Regions from separate parts of the Kitasatospora sp. NPDC094028 genome, predicted to be linked through region 2. Evidence: riboswitches for the same ligand, from Rfam matches in the RefSeq annotation. Region 2 holds a riboswitch; the other holds the start of a gene.

Region 1 (4,534 bases), on a different contig from region 2:
TCGTGCACCAGGGCGCAGATCTCGGTGATCTGGGTCTCGTACACGCCGTGGGTCGACGGGTAGGTGACCATCAGCACGGCGAGGTTGTCGCGGTGCTGCTCGATCTTGGCCTTCAGGTCGTCGACGTCCACGTCGCCGTCGACCAGGGTCTTGACCACGACCACGCGCATGCCGGCCATCACCGCGGAGGCGGCGTTGGTGCCGTGCGCCGAGGAGGGGATCAGGCAGACGTCGCGCTGGGTGTCGCCGTTGGCGTGGTGGTAGGCGCGGACGGCCAGCAGGCCGGCCAGCTCGCCCTGGGAGCCGGCGTTCGGCTGGATCGAGACGGCGTCGTAGCCGGTGACCTCGACGAGCTGCTGCTCCAGCTGGCGGATCAGGGTTAGGTAGCCCTGGGCCTGCTCGATCGGCGCGAAGGGGTGCAGCTGGCCGAACTCGGGCCAGGTGACCGCCTCCATCTCGGTGGTCGCGTTGAGCTTCATGGTGCAGGAGCCCAGCGGGATCATGCCGCGGTCCAGCGCGTAGTCCCGGTCCGACAGGCGGCGCAGGTAGCGCAGCATGGCGGTCTCCGAGCGGTGGCTGTGGAAGACCGGGTGGGTCAGGTACTCGTCCTCGCGCAGCAGCACGGCGGGCAGCGTGTCGGCGCTCTCGGCGACCTCGACGGCGGGGACGCCGAACGCGGCCCAGACGCCGGCCAGGTGCTCGCGCGTGGTGGTCTCGTCGGTGGAGACCGAGATCCGGTCCGCGCCGTCCTGGTACACGTTGATGCCCTGGGCGCGGGCGGCCTCGGCGATCTCGGCGGCGCGGCCCGGCACCACGGCGGTGACGGTGTCGAAGAACTCGCCGTGCAGCAGCTCGACGCCACCGGCCCGCAGGCCCTCGGCGAGGGCGGCGGCGTAGCGGTGGGTGCGGCGGGCGATGTCGGCCAGGCCGTCCGGGCCGTGGTAGACGGCGTACATCGAGGCCATCACGGCGAGCAGCACCTGGGCGGTGCAGATGTTGCTGGTGGCCTTCTCGCGGCGGATGTGCTGCTCGCGGGTCTGCAGCGCCAGGCGGTAGGCGCGGTTGCCGTCCGCGTCGACGGAGACGCCGACCAGGCGGCCGGGCAGCGAGCGGGCGTACTCGGCGCGCACCGACAGGTAGCCGGCGTGCGGGCCGCCGAAGCCCATCGGGACGCCGAAGCGCTGCGAGGTGCCACACGCGATGTCGGCGCCGAGCTCGCCCGGCGACTTGAGCAGGGTGAGGGCCAGCAGGTCGGCGGCGACGGCGACGATCGCGCCCAGGCCGTGCGCCTGCTCGATCACCGGGGTGAGGTCGCGGACCACGCCGGTGGCGCCCGGGTACTGGAGCAGCACGCCGAAGACGCCGCGCTCGGCGATCTCGGCCGGGATGCCCGCGGACAGGTCGGCGACGACGACCTCGACACCGGTCGGCACGGCACGGGTGTTGATCACCGCGACGGTCTGCGGCAGGGTCTCGGCGTCGACCAGGAAGACGCCACCCTTGACCTTGGTGACGCGGCGGGCGAGCGACATCGCCTCGGCGGCCGCGGTGCCCTCGTCCAGCAGCGAGGAGCCGGAGGTGGGCAGACCGGTCAGGTCGGAGACCACGGTCTGGAAGTTGAGCAGCGCCTCCAGGCGGCCCTGCGAGATCTCCGGCTGGTACGGCGTGTAGGCGGTGTACCAGGCCGGGTTCTCCATGACGTTGCGCAGGATCACCGGCGGGGTGAAGGTGCCGTAGTAGCCCAGGCCGATCATCGGCTGGAGCACCCGGTTGCGGCCGGCCAGCTCGCGCAGCTCGGCCAGCACCTCGGCCTCGGTGCGCCCGGCGGGCAGGTCCAGGGCGGTGATGGAGCGGATCGCCTCGGGAACGGCGGTGGCGGCGAGCTCGTCCAGCGAGCCGTAGCCCACGGACGCCAGCATCTTCTCCTGCGCCGCGGCGTCGGGGCCGATGTGGCGGTTCTCGAAGGGGCTGGCCAGCTCAAGCTCGGTGAGGGTCGAGGCGCCGGTGGGGCGTCCCGCGTTCGGCTGGGCGTTCATGGTGGTCGAGGCCTCCTGGTCACGGACCGGCGGGGGGTGCGCACGCCGGCCGGCCTTCACCGCTGCGGACAGCGGAAGGGCCGTGGGCGGACGCACCCGACAGGCCTCCCCCTCTGTCATCGGGACCTGAGAGCTTCGCCCGCACGTCGCGCTGTGGCGCTCCGTCGGCTTGCACCGTCGGTGAGGGTGGTGGTCGCCGGCTCCCGCGCCGACGCTCCTGCCCTGCTTTCCAGAGTGACCTATCCCGCACGGTACTGATGCCTGAGAGATTCCGGGGAGGAGTTGCTCCTTCGGCGCCCCTACCAGCGGTTTTCGCGGGCGGGGACTCTCCCGCGCGGGCTCGGCGGTCGGGGCCCAGGGTACCAGCGGGAGGCCTCCCGATCACGGGTGTGTCAGGTCACTCGGGGTCTACGCGCGTGGCATGAGGGCCCCCGGACGGCCCAGCGGGCAGCCCGTCCGGACGCACCCCGGTCGCGCCCGTCCGATAGATGGCTTTTGGTGTGAAGTGGCGGACGGGCGGGGAGCTCCGGCCGCCGTACCTGCGGGAGTTCCGCAGGCGCAGCGCACTGGAGGAAAGAGTGCAGACCGACATCGACCCCCGGGACCTCATCGGCCACAAGGCGGTCGACCGCAACGGAGACAAGATCGGCACCGTCGACGAGGTGTACCTGGACGACGCCACCGGCCGACCCGAGTGGGCCGCCGTCCGGACCGGCATCTTCGGCCGGGACGCCTTCGTCCCGCTCACCACCAGCGAGTTCTCCGGCGAGGAGCTCCGGGTTCCGTACGACAAGTCGCTGGTCAAGGAGTCGCCGGACTTCGGCGTCGGCCAGCACCTGTCGCCCGCCCAGGAGCTCCAGCTGTACCGCTACTACGGCCTGGACACCCCGGTGGACGGCCGCCCGGCGGCCGCCGAGCCGGTCCGCACGGCGCAGCCCGACCTCGACTTCGGCACCACCGCGGCGGCCGCCGCCGCGACCGCCCGGCCGCTCGCCTTCCGCTCCGTCGAACCCCACGCTCCCGAACCCGCCGCGGCCGTCGCGGCCAAGACCACCACCCCCTCGACCGCCAGCACCGCCCCGGAGGCCACCGTGCGGACCCTCAGCACCCCCGCGCCCGCCGCCACCCCCGCGCCCGCCGCCACCGCCCCGGCGGTCGAACCCAAGCCGCAGCCGGCACCGACCGGTACCGGTACCGGTGCCGCTCCCGCCCACACCGCTCACACCGCCCCCGCCGCCACCGCCCCCGAGCGCCCGGCCGGGGCGGCCACCTCCGCGCCCAGCGGCCCGGTGGAGATCACCTGCCGCGAGGAGCGGCTGGACATCACTACCGAGTGGCACGCGGTGGGCACCGCGAAGCTGCGCAAGTACGTGACCAGCGAGCAGATCGAGCGCCGCGTGCCGGTGGTCCGCGAGCGCGTCCGGGTCGAGCGGATGCCGGTGAGCGAGACCGAGCGCGCCTCGCTGACGGAGAAGGAGATCGCCGAGGCCGTGGAGGAGGTCACCCTGCGCGAGGAGCGCCTGGTGGTCCGCAAGTACCTCGCCCCGATCGAGCGGGTCCGCCTGGTGGTCGAGCGCTACACGGCGGAGGAGGTGGTCCGGGAGGAGCTGCGCCGCGAGCAGGTCGAGGTGCACGACGACACCCCGGCAGCGGCCGCCGCCGGGGCTGCCGAGGCCCCCCGCCCGGCGGCGATGAGGCCGCTCTCCTAGCGTCTCCACCCCGGCAACGAAGGGCCCCGGACGTCGTCCGGGGCCCTTCGCCGTGCGCCCGCGGAGCGTCCGGCCGTTCTCCTTTGCCAAAGCTTAACCGCTCGATATTTGACACTATGAAGTATCTACAGCATCGTTACTTCAGTTCATTCACTATGTACGGGAGGAAGCAACCGTGAGTGAGGCACCCCAGCCCACCACCGCGGCCGAGAAGCAGAGCAGCGCCCGGGTCCTGCCGGCCCTCATCCTGGCGATGCTGTCGTTCAGCGTGGTGCAGACCGCGGTCGTCCCGATCCTGCCCTCGCTGGCCAAGGAACTGAGCGTCTCGGCCTCCAGCATCACCTGGCTGATGACCGCCAACCTGCTCTCCGCCGCTGTGCTGACTCCCCTCCTGGGCCGCTTCGGCGACCTGCGGGGCCGTAAGCCCATGCTGCTGATCTCGCTGGTCGGCCTGGTCGCCGGCTCGGCGCTGGCCGTCTGCACGCACTCCTTCACCTGGCTGGTCGTCGCCCGCGTCCTGCAGGGCGCCGGCGGTGGCGTGATGCCGCTGGCGATCAGCATCGTCCGCGACGAGCTGCCCAAGCAGAAGGTCACCGGCGGCGTCGCCGCCATCAGCGCCTCGATGGGCGTCGGCTCCGGCCTCGGCCTGGTCGCCACCGGTCTCCTGCTGGAGCACTGGAACTACAAGTCGATCTTCTGGATGGGCCTGCTCTTCGGCCTGATCGCGGTCGCCCTGGTCGCCATCCGCGTCCCGTCCGACCCGGTCACCGACAAGGAAGGCGGCGCCGA
Region 2 (4,534 bases):
GCGCACCGCGCGCACCTCGCCCGCCTGCCGCGCCAGCAGCGCGAAGAACTGCTCGGCGTTCACCTGCGGCTCGCTCAGCTTCAACGGCCCGGCCGGCAGCCGGTCCAGGCCCGCCGCGATCCGCCGCAGGTCCGCCCAGGGCACGCCGACGCCGCCGCCCGGCGCGTGCGGGTTGAGCCACAGGCCCCAGCGGGTCCGGTACAGCGAGGCGGCGATCTCCCGCCCGGAGATGACCTCGTGGGCCCGGGCCCAGCCGGAGGCGGTCAGCTGCTCGGCCGAGGTGACGGCCGGCGCGTAGCCGTGGCCGCTGATCTCCATGTTCCCGTACTGGGCGTCCGGGCTGCCCGGCGTGCCGTGCCAGAGCAGCATCCACACCTGGCCGTCCGCCAGGGCGCGGAGCAACTGCTCGTACGCGTCGTAGCGTTCCGGCGCGACCTCGCGCAGGGCGCGCTCCAGCACACCCGGGTCCACCCCGGGGCGCCCGGTCGGCGCCTGGCCCCAGGGCCCCGGTCCACCCACCGCTCCCGCTCCCGCACTCATGCGCCCACCTCGCCGCGCCTCTTTCGCTCTTCCCGCCGGCCGTCAGCCGTCTGCACGCACCCTATGGCGCGACACCGGCCACCGCCACGGCGACGTGCCTGTGAACCGACCCCGCTCACACCCGCGAGTAGAAAGGCAGTACCCGGGTGAGCAGCCACTCGACCACCGGGTCCTCGGCGAGGTCGAGCAGCACGAGGTGGACGCCGCCGGGCAGCGGCGCGGTTCCCAGCGCCCGGCCGAGCGCCTCGTTCACCGCCGCCGGGTCGGCCGGGGCCGCCAGGTCGAGCTGGACGCCCACGAACATCACGGTCGGCTCGCCCTCGACGCTGGCCAGCGCCCGGCGCGCGGTCAACACCCCGGGCAGCGCGGCGAGTTCGGCCCGGCAAGCGGCCAGGAAGTGCTCCGGGTCCTCGCCCGGCACCGGCTCGCGCAGCGCCACCCGGCCGCCGGTCGGGGCGTCCGCCGGCAGCTCCCACCGGTCGTCGCGCGGCCCTCGGCGCAGCTCCGCCACGCCCTGCGGCGGCACCGGAATGCCCACCGCCGCCTCCGGGTTGACCGCGATGCCCACACCCAGCGGCAGCCCGCGGGCGAACTCCCAGACCGGCGCGACCGCGAACGCCATCCCCGGCGCCTGCTGCAGGAACACCTCCTGCGAGGAGAACACCGGCACGTACGGCTCGCCGGCCAGCTCGATGGTCGGCAGGTCCAGCGACTGCCCCTGCGGGTCGCCCCCGGCGGGCAGCGGGATCCACACCTGGCTGCGCGCCAGCACCTCGATCACCCGCGGCGTCGCGCCCGGGTCGCCCAGCGCGGCGGTCAGCACCTGCTCCAGCTCGTTGGCCGGCCACGTGCCGCCCTGCGGCGCCGACTCCGGACCGCCCCACCCCTGCTGCTGCTCCACCGGGCACCCCGTCCGCCGCCGCTCCGCCGCCGGCCGCCCTGTGCCGCACCGACGCGGAGCAGTTTAGGGCGTCCCCGCGGATCCCCGCCGGGCCGCCGGACCGGGGGAGACGGACCCGCGGGGCGTGTGCGGGATCACTCGGTCCGAGCGGGCCCCCTCTCCCTTCATCGGCCCGGACGTGCCATGATGTGCGCGTCCGACGGCATGCGCCGCGGGCCCCACAACTCCACACCGGCCGCTCGAACCCGCGCGGGAGAGCCCGGAGTGCCGCCTCGGCGGCACAGCCGGCGCCGAAGGAGCAAGTCCTCCCCGGAATCTCTCAGGCACCCCTACCGCACGGGTTAGGCACATCTGGAAAGCGGCGCACGGCCCGGTCGCGCGCCCACCCACGGTGCAAGCCGCCACGCTGTCCCCGATGCTGGAACCAGCACCGGGCAGTGGGCGGTGAAGCTCTCAGGTTCGACGACAGATGGGGAGACCCACGCCGCCGCATGCCCGCGCGCAGGGTCGGTCCCCGAGCGGGTCCGGTCCCGGCGCGCGCACCCCTGAGTGCCCCGACCGAGGAGTTCCTGGCCATGTCGTCCCTCCGCCTGACCGCGCTCGACGCGCTGCACCGCGCCCTCGGCGCGACCATGACCGACTTCGCCGGCTGGGACATGCCGCTGCGCTACGGCAGCGAGCGCGAGGAGCACCTCGCCGTCCGCACCAAGGCCGGTCTGTTCGACCTCTCGCACATGGGCGAGATCACCGTCACCGGCCCGCAGGCCGGCGAGATGCTGGACCACGCGCTGGTCGGCTTCGTCTCCGCGCTCGGCGAGCTGCGCGCCCGCTACACCATGATCTGCGCCGAGGACGGCGGCATCCTGGACGACCTGATCGTCTACCGCCTGCGCGAGGACGCCTTCCTGGTCGTCGCCAACGCCTCCAACGCCCAGCTGGTCCTCGACGAGCTGATCGCCCGCGCCAAGGGCTTCGACGCCGTCGTCACCGACGACCGCGACACCTACGCGCTGATCGCCGTCCAGGGCCCGGAGGCCACCGGCATCCTGGCCGGCACCACCGACGCCGACCTGCCCGGCCTGAAGTACTACGCGATCCTCCCGGCCCAGGTGGCCGGCCGCGACGTGCTGCTGGCCCGCACCGGCTACACCGGCGAGGACGGCTTCGAGATCTTCTGCGCCCCGGCCGACGCCGAGGCGATCTGGCAGGCGCTGACCGAGGCCGGCGAGGGCCGCGGCCTGGTGCCGTGCGGCCTGTCCTGCCGCGACACGCTGCGCCTGGAGGCCGGCATGCCGCTGTACGGGCACGAGCTGTCCACCGACCTCACCCCGTTCGACGCCGGCCTCGGCCGGGTCGTCCGCTTCGACAAGACCACCAACGACGGCGCCTTCGTCGGCCGCGCCGCCCTGGAGCGGGCCGCCGCCGCGGCCGAGACCAACCCGCCGAAGGTCCTGGTCGGCCTGGTCTCCGAGGGCAAGCGGGTGCCGCGCGCCGAGTACACCGTGGTCTCCACCGAGGGCGCCCCGATCGGCCGGATCACCTCCGGCGCGCCGTCCCCGACGCTGGGCCGGCCGATCGCGATGGCCTACGTGGACGCGGCCCACGCCGCCCCCGGCACCACCGTCGCGGTGGACGTGCGCGGCAGGCACGAGCCGGTGCAGGTCATCGCGCTGCCGTTCTACAAGCGCCAGCGCTGACCCCCACTTTTCCCATAGCCGCACGTCGCAGCCGTCCGAGCGGCGGCCCGCTTCGTCGTACCCTCTTCCCATCCTGGAGAATGACGCCATGAGCAACCCCCAGCACCTGCAGTACACCAAGGAGCACGAGTGGCTGACCGCCGCTGAGGACGGTGTCTCCGCGGTCGGCATCACCAAGCACGCCGCCGACGCCCTCGGCGACATCGTCTACGTGCAGCTGCCCGAGGTCGGCGACACCGTGACCGCCGGCGAGACCTGCGGCGAGCTGGAGTCCACCAAGTCGGTCAGCGACCTGTACTCGCCGGTGACCGGCGAGGTCGTCGAGGTCAACCAGGACGTCCTGGACGACAACGCCCTGGTCAACAGCGCCCCCTTCGAGGGCGGCTGGCTGTTCAAGGTCCGCGTCGAGGCGACCGACGAGCTGCTCAGCGCCGACGAGTACGACGCGCTCACCAACCCCCAGGGCTGAGCCCCCGCAGGGACGGGCCGCGGCAGCGCGGCCCGTCCCGCCCCGGCCCCTTTCCCTCCTCCTCCCGGGAAGACCACACCATGACGGTTCTGAACCAGTCCCTGCACGCCCTCGACCCGGAGATCGCCGCCGCGGTCGACGCCGAGCTGCACCGCCAGCAGACCACTCTGGAGATGATCGCCTCCGAGAACTTCGCCCCGGTGGCGGTCATGGAGGCCCAGGGCTCGGTCCTGACCAACAAGTACGCCGAGGGCTACCCCGGCCGCCGCTACTACGGTGGCTGCGAGCACGTCGACGTGGTCGAGCAGATCGCGATCGACCGCATCAAGGCCCTGTTCGGCGCCGAGCACGCCAACGTCCAGCCGCACTCCGGCGCGCAGGCCAACGCCGCCGCCATGTTCGCGCTGATCCAGCCGGGCGACACCATCCTGGGCCTGAGCCTGGCCCACGGCGGTCACCTGACCCACGGCATGAAGATCAACTTCTCCGGCAAGCTCTACAACGTGGCCGCGTACCACGTCGACGAGAAGACCGGCCAGGTCGACATGGCCGAGGTCGAGCGCCTCGCCAAGGAGCACCAGCCGAAGCTGATCATCGCCGGCTGGTCCGCCTACCCGCGCCAGCTCGACTTCGCCGAGTTCCGCCGGATCGCCGACGAGGTCGGCGCCCTGCTCATGGTGGACATGGCGCACTTCGCCGGCCTGGTGGCCGCGGGCCTGCACCCCAACCCGGTGCCGTACGCGGACGTCGTCACCACCACCACCCACAAGACCCTGGGCGGCCCGCGCGGCGGCGTCATCCTGTCCAAGGCCGAGTGGGCCAAGAAGATCAACTCCGCGGTCTTCCCCGGCCAGCAGGGCGGCCCGCTGGAGCACGTGATCGCGGGCAAGGCCGTCGCCTTCAAGGTCGCCGCGTCCGAGGAGTTCA

The links. Region 2 has a riboswitch for glycine ahead of gcvT (glycine cleavage system aminomethyltransferase GcvT). Riboswitches for the same ligand answer to the same signal wherever they lie in the genome.
Region 1: linked by a shared signal. The riboswitch ahead of gcvP (aminomethyl-transferring glycine dehydrogenase) and the one ahead of gcvT (glycine cleavage system aminomethyltransferase GcvT) in region 2 are both predicted to bind glycine.

The regions. Positions count from the first base shown of each region.
Region 1 is NZ_JBMVFA010000022.1:13,154-17,687, reverse strand. Features, by position in the region: gene gcvP (aminomethyl-transferring glycine dehydrogenase) at 1-2,036, opposite strand, end outside; glycine riboswitch at 2,276-2,379, opposite strand; gene ACPC54_RS27505 (PRC and DUF2382 domain-containing protein) at 2,525-3,745, shown strand; gene ACPC54_RS27500 (MFS transporter) at 3,921-4,534, shown strand, end outside.
Region 2 is NZ_JBMVFA010000010.1:195,976-200,509, reverse strand. Features, by position in the region: gene ACPC54_RS18105 (enhanced serine sensitivity protein SseB C-terminal domain-containing protein) at 1-540, opposite strand, end outside; gene ACPC54_RS18100 (enhanced serine sensitivity protein SseB C-terminal domain-containing protein) at 656-1,441, opposite strand; glycine riboswitch at 1,682-1,786, shown strand; gene gcvT (glycine cleavage system aminomethyltransferase GcvT) at 2,017-3,138, shown strand; gene gcvH (glycine cleavage system protein GcvH) at 3,227-3,607, shown strand; gene glyA (serine hydroxymethyltransferase) at 3,688-4,534, shown strand, end outside.